4 regions of the Methylobacterium sp. D54C genome follow, and region 1 is predicted to be linked to each of the others. Evidence: predicted binding sites of a transcription regulator. Region 1 holds the regulator's gene; each other region holds the start of a gene.
The links. Region 1 encodes LexA, which represses DNA repair genes until DNA is damaged. Its sites were predicted from a motif close to TGTTCNNNNTGTGTTCNG; they were not measured.

Region 1 (5,548 bases):
GTGGCCTCGTAGTTGGTCCGGTAGAGGTCCTTCTGATCGAGGTTGTCGTCCTCGGCGCAGCGCTGATCGAGCCAGATCATGATGATCATGCACAGCTCGTCGAGCCCGTCCTTCGGCAGGATGCCCTCGATGATGCAGTCCACGATCGCGTCGCCGGTGGCGGCCTGGACCACGCCGCCGAGGAGCTCGGCATACTCGGCCGTGTGGATCGTGACCTTGGTGGTCATCATCGTGGCCGGGCGCACGAGCTGGTTGAGGTCGCGCACCACGAACATCCGCGTGTGGCCCTGGACCTGCCCCATCATCGACGCGAAGGCCTGACCGACCGGGCCGCGCACCGAGCCGATCAGCACCTCCGGCATGGCGTCGGTGTACTGGCCCTCGGCCGCCAGCACCGTGGCCTCGCCCGTGCGGAACCAGATCTCTTGCATGTTCGAACTCCACCTGATCGGAGCCAGCGGGAGACATCATCGGCGGCCTCGCGTCAATCGCCCCGAAGCCGGCCCCCATCCCGGCCGCCCCTGCCCTCGCCCGCGCCGCGGCGCGGGCGCAGCCCCGTGCCGCCCCGTGTCGCCGCGATGCGGCCGCCGGCATCCGCGACGGCGCGCATCTTCACCCCTGCGCGGCCTGTGGCCTTGAGGAACGCGGACAGGCGAGGCAGGGAAGACCGGAGCGTGGCTCCGGGAGCGGTCCCGGGCCTGGCCGTTCCGGTGGGCGCGCGGCGCCGTGCCGGGCATGCGGGAGGAACACGATGGCGGAGAGCACGGACCGGGGCTCCGGCTGGAGCCTTCAGGCGAGCGCCGTGCCCGACGGGGTGCGCCTGGAACTCGCCCTCGCCGACCTCGGCGGTGCGCCGGTCACCGCCGCGATCGTGCTCGACCGGACGGAGGCCCGGGCCTTCGCCCGCGCCCTGCTGGCCGCCGCCGGCGACGCCGCGGAGCGGACCTTCCCGAAGCCGGGCGCCTGAGGACGCGCCGCCGGCCGGTCAGCGCACGCCGAGGCCCGGATTGCGGCCCGGCAGGCGGGGGACCACGGTGCCGCGCTTCTCGATCGGCGCGTCGCAGGCGTAGGCGAACTCGGTCTTCAGCGGATCGAACACGGTCTCGCCGGTGATCCGGCAATCCTCGCGCACGGTCTCGTCGAGATAGGCCCGGGCGGCGGTGCGGAAGCGCTTCACCCGGGTGGCGCCCGGCTCCGGATCGATCCGGACCTCGCTCAGGTTGCAGCCGGTATACTCGCGCAGGGCGTTGGACACGATCAGCATCCGGCGCAGCTGCCGGTTGTCGTAGACCTCGTAGGGCTCCTTGCAGCCGATCGTGACGACCTGGGGAGTGAGCGCCACGTAGTTCCGCGAGATGTAGGAGAATCCGGTGGTGCAGCCGGCAAGGCCGAGGGCGGCGAGGCCGAGGGGCAGCAGAGCTGCGGGTCGTCGCATCCTCGTCATTCCAAGAGGGTCCCAGCCCGCGCCCCGGATCCGCCGCCTTCCCGGCGGGGCGCCGCGATGCATTGAAACGGCTCCGCTTGCGCCGTCAATGCGTTTCTCGACCTTCTCCCGCGGGCGCGCCGCGGAGCGCCGGGCCGAGCGGTGCCGCTCTTGCGGAACACTTGCGGAACGTTTAACCTGTTCGTGATTTGTTTCGGAGACCGTCACGTGGCGGTCCGCCAAGCCGCGAGTCCCCCGTCGATGCTCACGCGCAAGCAGCTGGACCTCCTGCGATTCATCCAGAGCCGGATGCAGGAATGCGGTGTCCCGCCGTCGTTCGACGAGATGAAGGATGCCCTCGATCTCAAGTCGAAATCCGGCATCCACCGGCTGATCACGGCGCTCGAGGAGCGCGGCTTCCTCCGGCGCCTCCCGAATCGGGCGCGCGCCATCGAGGTGATCCGGATCCCCGAGAGCCTGACCCAGGCCGCTCCGGCGACTCAGGCCCCCGCCGAGCCGCGCCGCTTCACGCCGAGCGTGGTCGAGGGCGGTAAGTCCAAGCAGCCGCCGGCCCCGGCGAGCACGCGGATGATCGACGAGTCCGGCCGCGCCATCTCGATCCCGGTCATGGGCCGGATCGCGGCCGGTACGCCCGTCTCGGCGATCCAGAACCAGAGCCACGCCATCACCCTGTCGCCGGACTTCGTGGCCGGCGGCGAGCACTACGCCCTCGAGGTGCGTGGCGACTCGATGGTCGAGGCGGGCATCCTGGACGGCGACCTCGTGGTCATCCGCAAGCAGGAGACGGCCAATACCGGCGACATCATCGTGGCGCTGATCGACGACGAGGAGGCGACGCTCAAGCGCCTGCGCCGCCGCGGCTCGTCGATCGCCCTCGAGGCCGCCAACCCGGCCTACGAGACCCGCGTGCTCGGGCCCGACCGGGTCCGGATCCAGGGCCGCCTCGTGAGCCTCGTCCGCCGTTACTGAAGCGGCTCGGCCGGCGCGTCGCCGGGGGCGAGGTCTCCGCCCGGCGCGGCGTCGGCCTCCGGCGTCGCGGCGACCCCGTCCTCCGCGGGGCGGTCGCCCGGCTCCGCGGTGACCGGCCGCGGCGGTCTGGGCCCGCGCCCGGCGGCCGGCCGCCAGGGCACGGCGCGGCCGTCGTCCCGGGCGTAGCGCGCGGCGAAGCCGTCGCCATCGGTCCGGAGGGCCACGGCCCCGCGGGCGGCGAGGACGCGCCGGTCGATCACCAGCGGCCCCGTGCAGGTAGGCGGCGCCGCGAGGCCCGTGATCAGCACCGCGGCGCGGGCGCAATCCTCCGGGAAGGCCCGCCGGTCCCGGACCAGGGCGACCGCCCGCCCGTCCGGCAGCCGGGCGGTGCAGCCGAGCCGGTCGCAGCGCCCGCTGCCCGACCGGACGATCAGCGCCGCGGACCGCCGCCCGTCGCCGTCCGCCTTCAGCCACTGCTCGAGGACGAAGCCCGAAGGGCTGCCGAGGGCCGCGAGCCGCCCGTCCGGGCCCCGCACCGCGGCCCCCGCGCCCTGCCGGTCGACGTAGAGGTCGTAGTGGTCGGGCCGGGCCGCGAGGACGAGCCCGAGCAGGACCGGCGGCACGGCGAGCCAGCGCAGGCGCGAGGCCGGCAGCGTCCCCAGCAGCAGGCCGGCGGTCAGCAGGGCTAGCGCCCCGGCGCCGAAGGCCGGCAGCACCAGGACCGCCCGCTCGAACCCGGCGATCCAGTCCGAGATCGCCAGCATCCCGGCCACCGCCTGCCCCATCAGCCACCAGACCGGCCGGTCGAGGGCGAAGGGATAGGCGAGGCAGCCGATCACCGCGGCGGGCATCACCACCAGGGAGACGAGCGGCAGGGTCAGGGCGTTGCCGACGAGGCCGAAGGGCTGGACCGTCTGGAAGTGGTAGGTGGCGAAGGGGGCCGTCGCGACCTGCGCCACCAGGGTCGTGGCCAGGGTCCCGGTGATCGCCGACAGGCCGGTCCCGACGAGCCGCCCGATCCGCCCGGCCCCCGGGCGCACGAGCAGCCGCCCGTCGATCAGCCGCGCGCAGGCGATCAGCCCGGCCACGGCGCCGAAGGACATCTGGAAGCTCGGGCCGAGCAGGCCCTCCGGCTCCCGGGCGAGCGCGATCAGCGCCGCGAGGGCGAGGTTGCGCATCGACAGGGCCGGCCGGTCCACCAGGATCGCGCCCAGCATGATCAGGGTCATGATCAGCGAGCGCTCGGCCGCGATGTCCCAGCCCGAGAAGGCGCAGTAGGCGGTGACGCCGACCATGGCGAAGCCGGCCGCGATCTTCTTGATCGGCCAGAGCAGCGCGCAGAGCGGCACCGCGGCGAGGAGCGCCCGCACCAGCCAGAACACCACGCCGGCGGCCAGCACCATGTGGAGGCCCGAGATCGACACCACGTGGTAGATGCCGGCGGCGCGGAGCGCGTCGTTGGTGGCCGGCCCGATGAGGCCGCGCTTGCCCGTCACCAGGGCCGCCGCCACCGCACCCGCCTGGCCGCCGGCGGCCTCCGCGATCCGGCGCGTGAGCCCGTTGCGCGCCGCGTCGAGCGCAGCGGCGAGCCGCAGGCCCAGCGGCGGCGGCCCGGACGGTTCCCGGACGGTGACGGTGCCGATCAGCGAGCCCACCGCGCCGATCCCCTGGAAATAGGCGTCCCGGGCGAAGTCGTAGCCGCCGGGCCGGGCCGCCTCCGGGGGCGGCAGCAGCCGGGCCGTAGCGGCGACGCCGTCCCCGGGACGCGGGATCGGCGTCTTCCGGAACGAGACCCGGACCCGGGCGGGCCGCGCCTCCGGCGCGAGGCCGGCGAAGCTCTCCACCCGGATCACCAGCCGGGCGCCCACCTCGCGCTCGTCCAGGGCCTCGACCGTTCCGACGAGCGGGCCGATCGTGGTGCGGGTGAGGATCGGTGCGGCGACCTGCGAGACCCGCCAGGTCGCCGCCGCGAAGCCGAGGAACGCGGCCGCCACCGCGAGCGCCGCCGCCAGGGCCGCCGGCCGCGCGCCGAGGACGGGGACCGGCGCCAGCGCGAGGCCGGCCGCGATCAGGGGGGCGGCGAGGCTCGGCGCGCCGTCGGCCGCCGCGAAGTAGACCAGGATCCCGCCGCCGAAGGCCACAGCCAGCCAGGGGAACAGCCGGCGCTGCTCGGCCTCGCGGGCGAGGCCGGCGACGACCCAGTCGCGGAGCGCCGGGAGGGCGGCCGGGAGGGCGGCCAGGAGGGCGGCGGGAAGGGGTCGGGCGCGCGGGCCGATCAGCGCGACCGCGCCGTCCGCCCGCCTCGCGCCGCTCCGCCGCATCGCCGCCGCCCCGCTCCGCGCGACCTGTCGTCGGGGCCGGGCGATTCTGCGGGCGATTCTTAACGCATCCGCCGGCCCGTGCTACAGCGGGTTCTTCGTGCTACGGCCGCCCTGTCGAGCCCCTCGCCGCTCCGCCGCCCCTTCGCCGTCCGTCGCGCCCCGTCCGCGACCAGCCCCGGAACATACCGGACCGATGTCCTCAGCCGTCGTCACGCGCTTCGCCCCCTCGCCCACGGGTTACCTGCATATCGGCGGGGCCCGCACGGCCTTGTTCAACTGGCTCTACGCCCGCCACACCGGCGGCACGATGCTGCTGCGCATCGAGGACACCGACCGCGAGCGCTCCACCAAGGGGGCGATCGACGCGATCCTCGACGGCCTCTCCTGGCTCGGCCTCGACTGGGACGGCGACGTGGTCTTCCAGTTCGCCCGCGCCGAGCGCCACCGCGCGGTCGCCGAGGAGCTGCTGGCCGCGGGCCGCGCCTATCACTGCTACGCCACCGCCGAGGAGCTCACGCAGATGCGCGAGACCGCCCGCGCGGAGGGGCGCGCCCCGCGCTACGACGGCCGCTGGCGCGACCGCGACCCGTCCGAGGCCCCCGCCGGGGTCAAGCCGGTGATCCGCCTGCGCGCCCCGACCGAGGGCGAGACCGTGGTCGAGGACGCCGTCCAGGGCCGCGTGACCTGGGCCAACAAGGACCTCGACGACCTCGTCCTGCTGCGCTCGGACGGGACGCCGACCTACATGCTCGCCGTCGTGGTCGACGACCACGACATGGGCGTCACGCAGATCATCCGCGGCGACGACCACCTC
Region 2 (5,548 bases), on a different contig from region 1:
TTACCAGCCCGCGCAGGGCATCGATTGAGACGATGCGTCCGGTCAGGGCCGATTTCTCTGTCGACTCTTCCAGCGTTCTCGGATGCACGCTCATCAGAAGCGCGCCGTCATGCTGACGGTCACCCGCCGGGGCTCGCCGACGCCGACCCAGAAGGCGTTGTAGGAGCGTTCGTAGTAGGTCTCGTCGAAGATGTTATCGACGTTGAGCCCGAAGCGCAGGTTCTCGTAGCGGTAGTAGGCCAGGGCGTCGGTCAGCACGTAACCCGGGAGCCGGAACCGCTCGTTGCCGCTGTCCCCGAGACGCGAGCCGACGGCCCGGACGCCGCCGCCGAAGCCGAAGCCCTTCCAGTCGCCGGCCTGGACCTCATAGACGCCGAGCAGGCTGCCGGAGTGGCGCGGGATGTTGAGGAGCGGCGAGCCGACCCGCAGGACCTCGTCGCGGGTCACCGCTGCGTCGATGAAGGCGTAACCGCCGATCACCCGGAACTCGGGCGTCACCTGTCCGACGAAGCTTAGGTCGAAGCCCTGGCTCCGCACCGCCCCGGCGGCGATCTGGAAGAAGAAGTCCCTCGGGTCGGTCGTGAGGACGTTCTCCTTCTCGATGTGGAAGGCCGCGCCGGTCACGCTCAACCCGGTGAAGAGGTCGAGCTTGACGCCTGCCTCGTAGCCGAAGCCGGTCTCGGGGGCGAAGGGTCGTGTCGCAATGTCGAAGCCGGTGTTAGGCCGGAACGAGGCCGCCACGTTGCTGTAGAACGAGAGGAAGGACAGCGGCTGGTAGACGAGACCCGCACGCGGTGAGAAGCCGGTCCGGTCCTGCTCCGTGCGCTCGTTGCCAACCTTGTCGCGGAAGGTCTGGTTGTAGAAGTCGGTTCGGTTGCCGAGGAGCAGCCTCCACTCGGGGCTCAGCGCGATCTGGTCCTGCACGTAGACGGCGGTGTTCCCGACGTTCTCGCTCGCGCTGTAGCGCCGCGTAAAGGGCGGCTTGGGCTGGCCGTAGACCGGGTTGAACAGGTCGATGGCGAAGGGGTCGAGCCGCGGCGTCGAGCGCAGCAGGTTCTCGGTGCTGTTGTAGCGCTCGTGCTCAAGGCCGAGCAGCACGGTGTGGGCGAACGGCCCGGTGTCGAAGTGCCCCACGAGCTCGGCCTGACCGATGGCCACGCCCCACGTGAAGTCGTGCCGGCGGAACTCGCGCAGCAGGGTGCGCCCGTCGTCGAGAAGGCCGGTCGCGCCGGTCTGCAGGCCGGTCAGGCTGCCGGTGTTGAAGTGGCCGGCGACCCTGAGCTGCCAGTCGGCATTGAAGGCGTGATCGAGGCGGATCTGCAGGATCCCGGCTTCTGACACGGAGTCGTCGCCCGGCTCACCGAAGAAGCGGGAGCGCGGTACGAGGCCAAGGCGGTTGTTCACCGCCACCGTCCCGCGGTCGAAGGTCTGGCGGTTGCGCAGGTACTGCGCCTCGACGGTCAACTTGGTGTCCGGGCTGATCAGCCAGCTCACCACGGGCGCAGCCAGGACGCGGTCGCCGTCGACGAAATCGCGGAAGCTGTCCTGCCTCGCGAGCGCGCCGTTGAAGCGGTAGAGGACGGTGCCTTCCTCGTTCAGTGGCCCGCCGGCGTCGACGGTGGTGCGTGCCGTTCCGAAGCTCCCGAACAGCGTGCCCATTTCGACGAAGGGCAAGGCCACGGGCTGCTTGGTCAGGATGTTGATGGTGCCGCCCGGGTCGCTGCGTCCATAGAGTGCCCCGCTCGGTCCCTTGAGCACCTCGATGGACTGCACGTTCTGGGTGTCCGGCGCGCCGTTGTAGCCCCGGGCAATGTTGAAGCCGTTGAAGAAGATATCCTGGGTGGCGAAGCCGCGCACCGAGTAGAGCGCGAGGTTCTGGGCGCCGAAATCGTTCTGCTTGCCGACTCCCGGAACGTAGTCGAGGGCGCGCTCGACGCGCGTGGCGGCGGTGTCCCGCAGGACCTCCTGGGGCACGACGTCGACCTGCTGGGGCAGCGAGAGCCGCGGCGTCACGGTCTTCGTCCCGCTGTAGAGATCCTTGACTTGGTAGGTCGGTGCGGCGGTGTAGCTGCCCTCGACCGAGAGCGGATCGAGAACCACAGCGGCCGCTGCCTCGGCAGGGTCTCCCTGGGCCAGCGTCGGAGATGCGCCCGGAAGGGTAAGCGCGAGCGTGGCGACGCATGCGCGAAACCGCCTTTTGGAAATCGAACGGTACACAGGCCTAGGACCTCGGGACGGCAGTGGCACGTCACCGCGAACGAGGCCTCGCCAGCCGCGCTGGCGCACGGCCGTCTCGACACCCGTCAGGACCACCCCGCCCGACGCGTTTCGCGTGTGACCACGGCTGACGGCAGGTCTCCTGGCTCGCGGGTCGCCGCCCTCGCACCGTCTTCCCGGGGTGACCCAGTGACATGGTGGTGAAGGGCTCGCCGCTTACAGTTGCGGGGGCAGCCGTGGCTTCGGGGATAGCCCCAACCACGTTCCCTTTTGATCCCCGGAGGGAACCGTCAAGGTTGAGCTACGCTTCACGAGAATGTGAGTCAACGCACCGGCTGCTGCCGTTCGACCGGCTCCTGTGAAAGGGCACGCGTGAGGTCGAGGTGACCTGAGTTGCGTCGGCGGAGTGATGACACCTCAAGCTATCCCTGGGCGGGATCGGGAACGCGCGGCGACGGCGCCAACAGGCTCGCCTACTCGACCTTCAGCCGCTTGGCTGCAGCGGGGCAAAGCATCTTGAACTGCTCGACCATGGGCGGCATGCCCGACGCGCACGAGGTGTCGGCGTCAGCCCCGACTGGGAAGCGGGCCTTCCTGACCTGCCCATCGCTGTAACGGTAGCCGACCGTGCCGGTTCGGCAGTTCGCCTCCGCGGTCATCGTGGCTCGGCCTTCGCTCCGTAAGTAATTCGCGACACACTGAGCCGTCGTGAGCTTGCCACCGAACTGCTTGGTTTCCCCGCCGGGGTCGCGTTCGCAATACTCCTGCAGGTCGGCCTTGGTGACGATGCCGCGCATCGTGGCCCGCGCCGTATCGATGCCGTCGCGCTCGACGACCGTGCCGTTCCAGCCTTTGCAGGAGGCGAGCGGGAAATCCCCCGCCGCCAGCGTCGGCGTCACCAAAAAGGGCAAGGCCGCAAGCGCGTAAACGGTGATCCTCAATGGCGTTCCTCCGGCGCGGTCTAGACCGAAGCGGCTCTGACGGTATCTCTTCGGCAAGCGCCAATTCCATTTATCCACAGGCGTCCACACCGGCTCATTGTCGCAAGCTCGGCCGCTTGCGAGGAACCGCCGCCGCATGTTCCTATTTTGTTCTGTTAGATTCGCGGAGCAAAAACATGCAAGCCAGCGGCATTACCATTGGCCTGCCCATGCCGGTGCCCCTCCTGGCTCGACCAGTCAGGGCGGGCTTCCCCAGCCCGGCGGACGATTTCATCGAGGACGAGATCGACCTTCAGCGTCTGCTCATCGCCAACCGGCCGGCGACCTTCCTGGTGCGGGTGGCGGGCGACAGCATGGTGCTGGCCCGCCTTTTCGACGGAGACCTCGCGGTGGTCGACCGCTCGCTCACGCCGCGAAACGGCGACATCGTCGTGGTCGATATCGACGGCGAGCGCTCCTTCAAGGTCTGGCGCCGCCAGGGGCATCGGGTGCACCTGGCTTTCGCCAATCCCCGTTTTCCGGAGTTCCGGCTTTCTCCCGGAGCAGAGGTGGAGGTCTGGGGCGTCGTCTCCGGCTCGATCAACCCGAGGCGCCGGAGCGAGTGAGCGCCCGGGCCTACGCCCTCTCCGACGGCAACTCGTTCTATTGCTCCTGCGAGCGCGTGTTCGACGCCCGCTTGGCCCGCGTGCCCGTGATCGTGCTGAGCAACAACGACGGCTGCGCCATCGCCCGCACCGCCGAGGCCAAGGCCCTCGGCATCCGCATGGGAGAGCCGTACTTCAAGATCCGCGACATGTGCCGGTCCCGGGGCGTGCGAGTCTACTCGTCGAACTATGCTCTGTACGGCGACATGTCCGCCCGGGTGAACACGGTCTACCGGGGCTTCTCTCCGCGCATCGAGATCTACTCCATCGACGAAAGCTTCCTCGACCTGTCCGACGTCCGGGAGCGGGACCGAGTGCCGCTCGCTCGGGACATGCGTGAGACCGTGCGAGCCTGGACTGGCATCCCGACCTGCGTCGGGATCGGCCCGACCAAGACGCTGGCGAAGCTCGCCAACCACGTCGCCAAGAAGGTGCCGGAGCTCGGCGGGGTTTGCGACCTGACAGACCCGGTCCAGTACGAGCACTGGATGGTCCGCATCCCGCCCGAGGACATCTGGGGCGTCGGACCGGCCAACGCCCGCAAGCTGGAGGCCCTGGGCTGCGAGAGCGTCGCCGACGTGCGCGACCTCGACACCCGGGCGGTGCGCAAGGCCATGACCGTGGTCGGGGAGCGGCTCGTCATGGAATTGCGGGGCATGGCCTGCCTCGACCTGGAGGAGGTCGCACCGACCCGGAAGGGCTGCGCGGTGACCCGCAGTTTCTCCGACCGCGTCGAGGACCTCGCTACCATGGAACAGGCCGTCGCCACCCACGCCGCCAGGCTGGGCGAGAAGCTGCGCGCCGGGGGCCTCGGGACCGACCACGTCACGGTCTTCTTCCACACATCCGAGCACGACCGGGACCGGCCGCAGCGGTCGGTCTCGTCGGTGGTGACCCTGCCGGAGGCGTCGAACGACACCCTCGTGCTCGTGAAGGCCTGCCTGCACGGGGTCCGGAAGACCTGGCGCGACGGCTACCGCTATTCCAAGGCCGGGGTCGTCACCACGGACCTGGTACCCCTGGCGGCCTCGCAGCGGGCCTTCCCGGGGCTGGGGCAAATGGACCGGGAATACGGGGCGGCGCTGATGGGCGCCCTCGACGCCTGCAATCGCCGGTTCGGCCGTGGGGCGGTCGTCCCGGGCAGCGCGGGGTTCGCCCCAAAACGGGAGTGGTCGACCAAGTTCGACATGCGCTCGCCGCGCTACACCACCCGGATCGACGAACTCCCGACCGTGGCGGCGGCCTAGGCCGGGCCATCGTGGTCACGGCGCCGGCGTCCAGGCACGCCGCGTCGTAACGCGTCACGGATAGCGTTATGCGCTACGCGGCACTCGCCGAGTCGACCGGCGTCCTTACCGCGCCGCCGATAGGGGTCCGGGGTTATCCCCTCCATCATGGGGAACAAAGCGGGTTCGGGACGCATGAATCCGGAACTTGGCCGGCAACCCGACGGGGGCTTCCATGCGCGCCCGCGCCCGCACGCGTACCGAGAAGGCCGGCACTGCGTCCCAGACAGCGGCCAAGGCGAAGCCTGGACCGCGACCCGCGGCCCGGCCGGCGACCCCGCGCGGCAAGCCGGAGAAGCCCGAGGTCCGGATCTTCGTTTCCTACTCGCACCGGGACGCCGACGCGCAGGCCAGGCTCGAAACCCTTCTCGCCCCGCTGAAGCGCGAGGGCGTCACGACCTGGTTCGACGGCGACCTGAACGCCGGCGACAAGCTCGACACCGGGATCGCGCGTGCCCTC
Region 3 (5,548 bases), on a different contig from region 1:
GCGCCCGGATGCCGGGGACGTCCAGCGCGTCGTTGCGCACGACCCGGACCGTCTCGCCGAGCTCCTCCAGGTAACGGACGACGTTGAAGACGAACGAGTCGTAATTGTCGAGGACGAGGATCATGCGAAGGCCTCGAACACGCGGGCGGCCTTGGCCAGGGTCTCGTCGTATTCCGGGCCGGGCTCCGACAGCAGCGTCACCCCGCCCCCGGCCTGCAGGACCGCCTGCCGGTCGTCCATGAACACGGTGCGGATCGCGATCGACGTGTCGAGCGCCCCGTCGAAGCCGATCCGGCCGATGGCGCCGCAGTAGAGTTCCCGCGCGTCGCCCTCGATCTCCGTGATGATGTCCATGGCGCGGATCTTCGGCGCGCCCGTGATCGAGCCGCCCGGGAAGGTCCCTTCCAGGAGGTCGAGGGCGTCGAGCCCGTCGCGGAGGTCGCCGGTCACCACCGACACCAGATGGTGGACGTTGGCGTAGGTCTCCAGGCCGCACAGGGTCGGCACGGCGACGCTGCCCGGCGCGCAGACCCGCGACAGGTCGTTGCGCAGCAGGTCGACGATCATGACGTTCTCAGCCCGCTCCTTGACGCTGGCCTGGAGCGCCTCGGCCGCCGCCCGGTCGGCCGCCGGGTCGTCGAGGCGGCGGGCGGTGCCCTTGATCGGGCGCGTCTCCACGTGCCGCCCGTCGAGGCGGATGAACCGCTCCGGCGAGGACGAGGCGACGGTCAGGCCCTCCTGTTCCAGGTAGGCCCCGAAGGTCGCCGGGTTGGTCTCGCGCAGCCGCCGGTAGAGGGCGAACGGGTCGAAGCCGGCCGGCAGGTCGGCCACGAAGCGCTGGGCGATGTTAGCCTGGTAGATGTCGCCGGCCCGGATATAGGCGCGGACCTTTTCGACTGCTTCTTCATAGCTTTGGCGGTCGAAGTTCGAGCGCCACGCGAGCGGCTGGGCCGGCCGGGCGGGGGCTGGGACCGGCGGCTCCGCGCCGCCGAGCAGGTCGGCGAAGCGGGCGAGCCGCGCCTCCGCGCGGGCCCGCCGCGCGTCCGGCGCGGTCTCGGGGAAACCCGTGGCGACGAGCCGGCCCGTGCCGGCGGCGTGGTCGACGACCAGCGCGGTGTCGTAGAGGTTCAGCGCGATGTCGTCGGTGAGCCCCGCCCGCCGGGCGGGCGGCGCCACCCGCTCCAGCGCCGCGCCGAGATCGTAGGCGAGGTACCCGATCGCCCCGCCGGGGAACGGCTCCGGCCCGGCCTCGAGCCGGTAGGGTTCGAGGCAGGCCCGGAGCGCGGCCATCGGGCCGCCCGCCACCGGCCTCCCGTCGAGGGTCGCGCGCCCGTCGCGGTAGCGGAACCGCGCGAACGGGTCGGCGGCCACGATCGAGTGCCGCCCCAGCGGGTCGTGCCGCATGGCGCTGTCGAGGAAGGCGAGCCCCGGCAGGGCGCGCAGCCGGGCCGCCGCCGCGACGGGATCGATGAAGGGGATCTCTCGGGTCCACATGACCGGGTTCGGGGCCGTTATCCTCGGGCTGTGCGTCATCCGCTGCCGTCGCACAGGCGATGCCGCGGGGGAAGCGGCAGTTCCACGCAGGCCCCGCCGCCGCGCGCGGGCGGGCCGTGTCCGGGGCGCAGGGCCGCGCCGCCCAGGCCTGATGTGGGGTCTGAGGAGCCTGCCGCAAAGCTCTGCCGTTACGATAGGATCCGCGCCCGGGCTCAGGCTCGCGCGCAGGGCCGGGCACCTCTGCGGCGGCCGGCCTCGCGCGGAGGCGCGGGAGCCTGTATAGGGTCCCGACCCCGAATTCCTGGTCCCGCGCGCCGGGCGGCCGATCGCCCCGCCGGACTGTCCGACCCGAATGCCATGACCGCCACGCCCGCTCCCCGCGGCCCCGCTCCCGGCGCCGCCCCGAAAATCTCGTTCGTCTCGCTGGGCTGCCCGAAGGCGCTGGTCGATTCCGAGCGGATCCTCACCCACCTGCGCGCCGAGGGGTACGAGCTGGCCCGGCGGCACGACGGCGCCGACGTGGTGATCGTCAACACCTGCGGCTTCCTCGATTCCGCCAAGGCGGAGTCGCTCTCGGCCATCGGCGAGGCCATGGCGGAGAACGGCCGCGTCATCGTCACCGGCTGCATGGGCGCGCAGCCGGAGGAGATCCGCGAGAAATACCCCGACCTCCTGGCGGTGACCGGGCCCCAGGCCTACGAGTCGGTGGTGGCGGCCGTCCACGAGGCGGTGCCGCCGGCCCACGACCCGTTCCTCGACCTCGTGCCGCCGCAGGGGATCAAGCTCACCCCGCGCCACTACGCCTACCTGAAGATCTCGGAGGGGTGCAGCAACCGCTGCAGCTTCTGCATCATCCCGAGCTTGCGCGGGAACCTCGTCAGCCGCTCCGCCGCCGACGTGCTGCGCGAGGCCGAGAAGCTGGTGAAGGCCGGCGTGAAGGAGCTGCTGGTCGTCAGCCAGGACACCAGCGCCTACGGCGTCGATATCCGCTACAGTGAGAGCCCGTGGCGCGACCGCCAGGTCCGCGCCAAGTTCTACGACCTGACCCGGGAACTCGGCGAGCTCGGCGCCTGGGTGCGGCTGCACTACGTCTACCCCTACCCGCACGTGGACGAGGTCATCCCGCTGATGGCCGAGGGCAAGGTGCTGCCCTACCTCGACATGCCGCTCCAGCACGCGAGCCCCTCCGTGCTCAAGCGCATGCGCCGCCCCGGCAACCAGGAGCGCCAGCTCGACCGGATCCGCAGCTGGCGGCAGACCTGCCCGGATCTCGCGATCCGCTCGACCTTCATCGTCGGCTTCCCCGGCGAGACCGAGGCCGAGTTCGAGGAGCTGCTGGCCTGGTTGCAGGAGGCCAAGCTCGATCGGGTCGGCTGCTTCGAGTACGAGCCGGTGGCCGGCGCCACCGCCAACGCGCTGGGCGACCTCGTGCCGCCGGCGGTGAAGGCCGAGCGCAAGCGCCGGTTCATGGAGACCCAGAACGGCATCGCGCTCCGGCTGCAGCGGGCCAAGGTCGGCAAGCGGCTGCCCGTCATCGTCGATTCCGTCGAGGGCGGGGTGGCGCGGGGCCGGTCCAAGGCCGACGCGCCGGAGATCGACGGGACCGTCCACGCCGCGTTCCGGCGCCCGGTGCGGGTCGGCGACATTGTCACGGTGAAGATCGACCGGGCCGAGGCCTACGACCTCTACGGCAGCGTCGCCTGACGGCAGACCCCGTCTTTGCGAGCGCAGCGAAGCAATCCAGGGATGCGCTGCGCTCGAGGACGTCGCGCTGCCCTCTCGTCGCTTCGCTGCGCTCGCGACGACGGGCGGACTCCTGTTGACGCCGCGTCCGGCGCGGCTTGACCCCGCCCGCCCCGCGCGGTCTTTCGGAACAGATCAGGAACTTGGTCGGGACCCGAGGCGGCGATGGATCCGGAGGTCGCGCTCCGAAAGATCATCCACATCGACATGGACGCGTTCTACGCCTCCGTGGAGCAGCGCGACGACCCGTCGCTGCGCGGCCGGCCGCTGGCGGTCGGCGGCTCCCGGGAGCGCGGGGTGGTGGCCGCTGCGAGCTACGAGGCCCGAGAATTCGGTGTCCGCTCCGCCATGCCGTCGGCCACCGCGCGGCGGCTGTGCCCGGACCTGCTGTTCGTGAAGCCGCGCTTCGAGGTCTACCGGGCGGTCTCCGAGGAGATCCGGGCGGTCTTCGCCCGGCACACGGCCATCATCGAGCCGGTGGCCCTCGACGAGGCCTATCTCGACGTCACCGAGAACCTCCAGGGCCTCCCGACGGCGACGGCCGTGGCGAAGGCGATCCGGGCCGAGATCCTGGAACGGACCGGACTCATCGCCTCGGCCGGGGTCTCGTACAACAAGTTCCTCGCCAAGGTGGCGTCCGACCACCGCAAGCCCGACGCCCTGTTCGTCATCACCCCCGCCATGGGGCCGGACTTCGTGGCCGCGCTGCCGATCGGCCGGTTCCACGGCGTCGGCCCGGTCACCGAGGCGAAGATGAAGCGGCTCGGGATCGAGACCGGGGCGGATCTGCGCGCCTGGACGCCGGAGCGCCTGCGCGAGACCTTCGGCTCCGCGGGCGCCTACTACCACGCGGTCGCCCGGGGCATCGACGCGCGGCCGGTGCGCGCCCACCGGGTGCGCAAGTCGATCGGCGCCGAGACCACCTTCTCGGACGACACGGCCGCCTTCGAGGTCCTGGCCGCCCGGCTGGCGCCGCTGTTCGACAAGGTCTGGGCGGGCGCCGACGCCAAGGGCATGCGCGCCCGGACCGTGACCCTGAAGCTCAAGTTCTCGGATTTCGCGCAGGTCACCCGGGCGAAGTCCCTCGCCGTGCCGGTGGCCGACCGGGCCGCCCTGGAGCGGATCGGCCTCGACCTGCTCGCCGGCCTGTTCCCGCTGCGCCGCAGCGCGCGGCTGATCGGGGTGTCGCTGTCGGGCTTCGCGCAGGACGCGCCGGAGGCGCCGCTCCAGCTCGGGCTGGCGCTCTGACACGGCCTCCGGGGCAGGCCCACGCTCCGTCATCACGGGCGCAGCGAAGTGACCCAGGGCAGCAGGACATCGGTCAGCGTGGCTCTGGCCCTGGATCGCCTCGCTCCACTCGCAACGACGACGGTGGGGGAGCATCAACCGGAAAGCGATGGAGCCGCCGCCGTCATGCACGACACGGCGCCTGTGCGGTTCCGCACGTCGGGAAGGCCGGGTCGATCGCAGAGCGGAGCGATCCGGTCCGGATCAGGGTTTCTCGAGCCCGCGCGAACACAAGGACCCTGTCGATGCCGAAGCACGCCCGCCTGGCCCTGGCCGCCGCGCTTCTATCGGCCTTCGCGGCGGGCGCCGCCCGCGCGGACGGCACATCCGCTTTCGGGGCCGCCAACGCGGCCCAGCTCCGGGGCTACACCGCGAGCCCGGCCCAGGTCTACGTTCCGGCAGGCGGCCCGAGCGCCAGGCCCGCGGCCCCCGCACCGCAGCGGCCGAAGGCGCCGGCGCGCAGTCGCTGAGATCGACCCGGGCCGCGCCGGCCCGGGCATCCGATCACGCGTTCTCGGTCACGCGTTCTTGCGCGGCCGGTGGTCGGGGTCGATGCCGCCATCGAGCTTCGTCTCGTTGTCGACGTCGCCCTCGAAGGTCGAATCCGCCTGCAGATCCGCCGGGTCGGCGCCGCTCATCCCCTTCGAGGTGCCGATCCCGGGATTGCCCTTCAGGTCGGCGTCCGTGGGCGTGTCGGTCTTCGGGTGCTTGGATGACATGCAGGCTCCTGTCGGATGCTGATGTCGGGCCAACGCGTCGGCGCGGGGCCGGTCTCCCGCGCGGCGTGCGGCGGTTCGCCTCCCGGTCCCCGCACGCCCTCAGCCGATCTCCGCCGCCGCGATCCGGCGGACGCCCGCCGCCTCCATCCGCGCCCAGGCCCGCGCGAGCGACCCGTCCACGTCGATCCCGCGCACCGCGTCCGCCACCACGAGGACGTCGAACCCCGCGTCGCGCGCGTCGAGCGCGCTCCAGGCGACGCAGAAATCGGTGGCGAGGCCGCACACGGCAACGCGGGTGATGCCGC
Region 4 (5,548 bases), on a different contig from region 1:
CCGGCCGGAGAAGCCCCCCGCAGTATCATCCGACGTGGAAACACCGACTTCTGACGCTGACTACATCACATGAATTGACAGATGAGCAATCCGCTCGACGCGTTACGAATGTTTGGCGTTCGTCGTGGCGGTGACGATCCCCCTGGCTGGAAACCAGTGTCCTCGTCAGCATGGCCGCACGCGTTGCAGACGATGCGGCTGCGCCCGACGCGGTAATCGGCGTGCCTATGGAAGTGTCCGCGCCTCCACAGGTCGGACGGAGCGAACACCGACAGGCAGAGACGGAAGTGTGACGCCAGAGTTCGCGGACCTGAGAGCTTAGACCGAGGCCCTGAATGATCAGATGCGTCCCTCGCTGCCGAACTGGCGGCCGCTCGGCTAAGTCTGCGGTGATCGCACCGGGCTTCGAGGCTCGCAAGACCAGCTGGGGTCAGATCCACCCTCTCGGCTCCCAATCGGGCCCGGCCTAGGCCGCCGCCACTGTCGGGAGTTCGTCGATCCGGGTGGTGTACCGGGGCGAGCGCATCTCGAATTTGGTGGACCACACCCGTTTGCGCGCGAACCCTGCCGCAGCCGGCACGACAGCGCCTCGGCCGAAACGCGCATTACAGGCATCCAGCGCCGCCATGAGCGCCGCGCCCTGCTCGCGGTCGAGCTGGCCAAGGCCGGGGATGGCCCGCTGAGAGGCGCCCAGTGGGACGAGGTCGGTCGTGACCACGCCGGATTTCGAGTAGCGGAAGCCGTTGCGCCAGGCCTTCCTCACGCCGTGCAGGCACGCCTTCACGAGGACCCGGGTGTCGTTCGAGGCTTCCGGAAGCGTCACCACCGTTGACACCGACCGTTGCGGCCTGTCGCGGTCATGCTCCGAGGTGTGGAAGAAGACCGTGACGTGGTCGGTCCCGAGCCCCTCGCGTCGGAGCTTCTCCCCGAGCCGGGCGGCATGCGTGGCGACCGACTGCTCCATGGTGGCGAGGTCTTCGACGCGGTCGGAGAAGCTCCGGGTCACCGCGCATCCCTTCCGGGTCGGCGCCATCTCCTCCAAATCGAGGCAGGGCACGCCGCGAAGTTCATGCACCAGACGTTCACCCACCACGGTCATGGCCTTGCGGACGGCACGGGTGTCGAGATCGCGCACGTCGGCCGCGCTCTCACAGTCGAGCGCCTGGAGTTTGCGAGCGTTCGCCGGCCCAACGCCCCAGATGTCCTCCGGCGGGATGCGGACCATCCAGTGCTCGTACTGGACCGGGTCTGTCAGGTCGCAGACCCCGCCGAGCTCCGGCACCTTCTTGGCGACGTGGTTGGCGAGCTTCGCCAGTGTCTTGGTCGGGCCGATCCCGACGCAGGTCGGGATGCCCGTCCAGGCCCGCACGGTCTCGCGCATGTCCCGGGCGAGCGGCACCCGGTCCCGCTCCCGGACGTCCGAGAGGTCGAGGAAGCTCTCATCGATGGAGTAGATCTCGATGCGCGGCGAGAAGCTCCGGTAGACCGTGTTCACCCGGGCCGACATGTCGCCGTAAAGGGCGTAGTTCGACGAGTAGACTCGCACGCCTTGGGATCGGCACATGTCGCGGATCTTGAAGTACGGCTCGCCCATGCGGATGCCGAGGGCCTTGGCCTCGGCGGTGCGGGCGATTGCGCAGCCGTCGTTGTTCGACAGCACGATCACGGGCACGCGGGCCAGCCGGGCGTCGAACACCCGCTCGCAGGAGCAGTAGAAAGAGTTGCCGTCGGAGAGGGCGTAGGCCCGGGCGCTCACTCGCTCCGGCGCCTCGGGTTGATCGAGCCGGAGACGACGCCCCAGACCTCGATCTCTGCGCCGGGCGATAACCGGAACTCGGGGAAGCGCGGGTTGGCGAACGCCAGGACTACCCGATGGCCCTGGCGGCGCCAGACCTTGAAAGAGCGCTCGCCGTTGATGTCGACCACGACGATGTCGCCGTTTCGCGGCGTGAGCGAGCGGTCGACCACCGCTAGGTCCCCATCGAAAAGGCGGGCCAGCACCATGCTATCGCCGGCCACCCGCACCAGGAAGGTCGCCGGCCTGTTGGCGATGAGCAGACGCTGAAGGTCGATCTCATCCTCGATGAAATCGTCCGCCGGGCTCGGGAAGCCTGCTCTGACCGGTCGAGCCAGAAGGGGCACCGGCATGGGCAGGCCAATGGTAATGCCGCTGGCTTGCATGTTTTTGCTCCGCGAACCTGACAGAACAAAATAGGAACATGCGGCGACGGTTCCTCGCAAGCGGCCGAGCTTGCGACAATGAGCCTATGTGGACGCCTGTGGATAAAGAAAATTGGCGCTTGCCGAGGAGATGCCTTCAAACCCGCTTCGGTCGAGTTTGACCGATACCGCCGGATCACTGCAATCGAAGTGACCCGCGGTTTCGAACGTATTCACGGCGGCGTCGGGCAGGCCTGAAACTTTTCCCCCGCCCATCCCCGTAGGACCCTGCGACGCCCCTGGAGGGGCGCAGTATCAGGGAGACACCATGTCCAAGACCCTTCTAAGCCTCGCTCTCGGCCTCAGTCTCGTCGCTGCGCCGGCGCTCGCCAAGAACCCGATGGTCGGAGGCGCGCCGATGTACGCCCAAAAGACTATCGTGGAGAACGCGGTCAACTCGAAGGATCACACCACCCTGGTCGCCGCCGTGAAGGCCGCCGGCCTTGTCGACACGCTGAACGGCCCGGGCCCGTTCACGGTGTTCGCGCCGACCAACGCCGCCTTCGCCAAGCTGCCGCCGGGCACGGTGGAAAACCTCGTGCAGCCGCAGAACAAGGCGACGCTGACGAAGATCCTGACCTACCACGTCGTCCCGGGCGTCTACACCGCCAAGGACCTGATGGCGCTCGCCAAGAAGCCCGAGGGACAGAACCAGCTCACCACCGTCGAGGGCGAACCGCTCGCCGTCTCGGCCAGGGGCAAGAAAGTCTACGTCACCGATGTGAAGGGCAACACCGTTCCGGTGACCATCCCGAACGTCATGCAGTCGAACGGCGTCATCCACGTCGTCAGCGGCGTGCTGATGCCCTGATCGCGGGGGGCGGGCGCCGGCGGAGGCCGGAGCCCGCCTCATTCGCGCAGGAGCTTTCCGGAATAGACGACCGGGCCTGTTGGCGCACCGGTCGGCGAGCCGCCCTTCGGCTCAACCGACACCGCGAGGGTCGCACCCTCCGCACCGGCACGGAGGGCGGCCGGCACGGGCAGGCGTGCCGCCGGGTCAGTGACGAGGCCCAGCGAGCGCGGCGCGGCATTCGCCCCCACGAACCAGAGTTCCAGGCTGCGGTCCGGCGGGGTCTCCGCCGAGAGACTGCGGACCTGAACGGTGCCGCCGTCGAGATCGACGCGCACGATCAGCGCCGGCAGGGTGCCGCCGCGGTCGACCACGGCGAGGTACTGACGGTCGGTGGCGGAAGGCCGCGGCCCGACTGCGAGCCAGAGGGCGAGGCCGGCCGCGAGCGCGGTCGCAGCCCCCGCGGCAGACCGCCAGATCCGCAGCCCGCGCTCCAGCCTGCGGACAGTCGCGCCACCGGCATCGACCTCAGGTGAGCGAGCCGTCCCGATCCTGGCCTCGATTGCATCCCATACGTCGGGCGCGGGCTTGACCGATGGGGCCGTCGCCGTGAGCGGCGCGAGCCGCGCCTCCCAGTCGGCTACCGCCGCGCGAAGGGAAGCGTCCCGTTCCATCGCCGAGGCGAAGGCGGCGCGCTCGTCGGCGGCTAAGGTCCCGAGGACGTACTCCCCAGCTGCGCCGCTGGGGTCCTCCGCCCAGAAGGGCGCGGCGCCCGTGCCAACATCGCCGCTCATGTCGCCTCCAGGCAGCCGCGCAGGCTCATGAGGCCGCGGCGCAGCCACGTCTTGACCGTGTTGACGGGGCGGTCGTGCCGTGCCGCCAATTCCTCGCGTGACCAGCCCTCGCAATAGGCGAGGACGAGGCAGTCGCGCTGGGCGGGCTCGACGGCTTCGAGGCAATGCGCGAGGGCGTCACGGCGGGCGAGGTCCGCCTCGCCGTCGCTTGTATCGGCGAGGCGTTCGAACCAGTCCTCGTCGGCCTGGGTCAGGCGGGTGGCATGGTCCTGCCGAAGGCGGTCGATGGCCTTGTGCCGGGCGATGGCGCCGAGCCATGCGGTCGCGGGCCCGGTCCTCGGATCATAGGTGCTTGCACGCTGCCATATGCGCACGAACACCTCCTGCAACGCATCCTCGGCCGCGTCCCTGTCCCTCAGGATACGGAGGATGATCCCGAGAAGTTTCGGGGCGGCGGCGTCATAGAGCGCGCGCAGGGCCAGGCGGTCGCCCGTGGCCACGGCCGCGATCAGCCGCGCGAGGTCCGCGTTTGCAGGAGTCCCCACGTTCGGCACGGTTCCTCCCTTGCCGCGGGAAAGCGAATTCCGGCGGGCTCCGGCGCATCGGCCGGTTCAGGATATAGCTATGGCATGGCTTCGTCCGGAGGGACACGTGCGAGCCGTCAGAAGGGTTCGCGCGGCGCCCGCCATCGGCCGCGATACCCTCTCACCGCCGCTCGCCTTTTGCCGGCCCAAGCACGGTTTGACGAAGAGTGTCTACGGCGTGCCCGCCATCAAAGCCGGGTGGTCAGGTTCGTAAGCCAGGCCGGCGAGGCGTTGACCAGGACGGTCTCCGCAGCCTTGTCGTAGCCCGTGGCGATCATCAGGCCGGTGGCCACGAGGATGGCGCCCAGGGCGACCTTGAGCCCCTTGCCGAGCCCCATCATCCGGTCGCGCCAGCGCATCAGCACCTCGCGCGAGAGCGCGCCGAGGAGCAGGAGCGGCAGGGCGGCGCCGAGACCGAACAGGAGCATCGTAAGCGCCGCCGTGCCCAGGTCCCGCCCCTGATCGGCGAGGAGGGACGCGGCGCCCAGGGTTGGCCCAACGCAGGGGCTCCAGACTACCCCGAGCAGCAGCCCGACCCCGAACTGGCCAAGGAGCCCGGCTGTCGAGAAACCGCCGAACCGGCTCTCGATCCAGTTGCTCACCGGACCGGCGGTGACGGCGAGCTGGGTCTGGGCGGCCGGAACCATCAGGACGAGCCCGATCAGGACCAGCATTATGGCCGCGACGGTACGGAAGACATCGCCGTCGAGACCGATGGCGAACCCCACGGTCGCCACGAACAGCCCGATAGCCACGAAGGACAGCGCGAGGCCGGCGGCGAGGGCTGCGGGGCCGAGCCGGTGCTCCGATGCCGCGGCACCAAGCACCAGCGGCAGCAAGGGCAGCACACAGGGTGACAGCACCGAGAGGATGCCGGCGAGGAACGCGAGGCCGAACGTCGTGGCCACGACCGACCTACAACGCCTTCTCGACGGCGCCCTCGATCCACTCCGGCTGGGTATCGCCGACCGAACGACCCGTCTCCTTCTCACCCTTGAAGGTGATCAGGGTGCTCTGCCTCGTCACGCCAAACCGCTTCAGCACGTCCTTCCGGCTGTCGAAGTCAACGTCGAACACCTGTAGGTCCTTGAACCGAGGCTGGGCTTCCAGCTTAGCCAGGATCGGCTTCTGCGCCGCACAAACAGTGCACCACGGCGCGG

Region 2: the regulator LexA is predicted to act here: its motif matches at 3,296-3,313, upstream of ACLBYB_RS29470 (LexA family protein).
Region 3: the regulator LexA is predicted to act here: its motif matches at 3,364-3,381, upstream of dinB (DNA polymerase IV).
Region 4: the regulator LexA is predicted to act here: its motif matches at 2,203-2,220, upstream of ACLBYB_RS23770 (LexA family protein).

The regions. Positions count from the first base shown of each region.
Region 1 covers NZ_JBKFAK010000005.1:95,131-100,678, forward strand. The annotation lists gene fae (formaldehyde-activating enzyme) at 1-431, opposite strand, end outside; gene ACLBYB_RS13870 (hypothetical protein) at 752-967, shown strand; gene ACLBYB_RS13875 (hypothetical protein) at 986-1,435, opposite strand; gene lexA (transcriptional repressor LexA) at 1,685-2,413, shown strand; gene ACLBYB_RS13885 (ComEC/Rec2 family competence protein) at 2,407-4,734, opposite strand; gene gltX (glutamate--tRNA ligase) at 4,928-5,548, shown strand, end outside.
Region 2 covers NZ_JBKFAK010000031.1:9,711-15,258, forward strand. The annotation lists gene ACLBYB_RS29455 (DUF1624 domain-containing protein) at 1-94, opposite strand, end outside; gene ACLBYB_RS29460 (TonB-dependent siderophore receptor) at 94-2,013, opposite strand; cobalamin riboswitch at 2,333-2,524, opposite strand; gene ACLBYB_RS29465 (hypothetical protein) at 2,691-3,158, opposite strand; gene ACLBYB_RS29470 (LexA family protein) at 3,335-3,763, shown strand; gene ACLBYB_RS29475 (Y-family DNA polymerase) at 3,760-5,049, shown strand; gene ACLBYB_RS29480 (toll/interleukin-1 receptor domain-containing protein) at 5,264-5,548, shown strand, end outside.
Region 3 covers NZ_JBKFAK010000008.1:163,939-169,486, reverse strand. The annotation lists gene ACLBYB_RS18075 (anthranilate synthase component II) at 1-124, opposite strand, end outside; gene pabB (aminodeoxychorismate synthase component I) at 121-1,494, opposite strand; gene rimO (30S ribosomal protein S12 methylthiotransferase RimO) at 1,852-3,198, shown strand; gene dinB (DNA polymerase IV) at 3,403-4,485, shown strand; gene ACLBYB_RS18055 (hypothetical protein) at 4,770-4,994, shown strand; gene ACLBYB_RS18050 (hypothetical protein) at 5,043-5,243, opposite strand; gene pncA (bifunctional nicotinamidase/pyrazinamidase) at 5,343-5,548, opposite strand, start outside.
Region 4 covers NZ_JBKFAK010000016.1:64,806-70,353, reverse strand. The annotation lists gene ACLBYB_RS23780 (hypothetical protein) at 1-54, shown strand, start outside; gene ACLBYB_RS23775 (Y-family DNA polymerase) at 467-1,756, opposite strand; gene ACLBYB_RS23770 (LexA family protein) at 1,753-2,181, opposite strand; gene ACLBYB_RS23765 (fasciclin domain-containing protein) at 2,489-3,031, shown strand; gene ACLBYB_RS23760 (anti-sigma factor) at 3,070-3,804, opposite strand; gene ACLBYB_RS23755 (sigma-70 family RNA polymerase sigma factor) at 3,801-4,358, opposite strand; gene ACLBYB_RS23750 (cytochrome c biogenesis CcdA family protein) at 4,577-5,296, opposite strand; gene ACLBYB_RS23745 (thioredoxin family protein) at 5,304-5,548, opposite strand, start outside.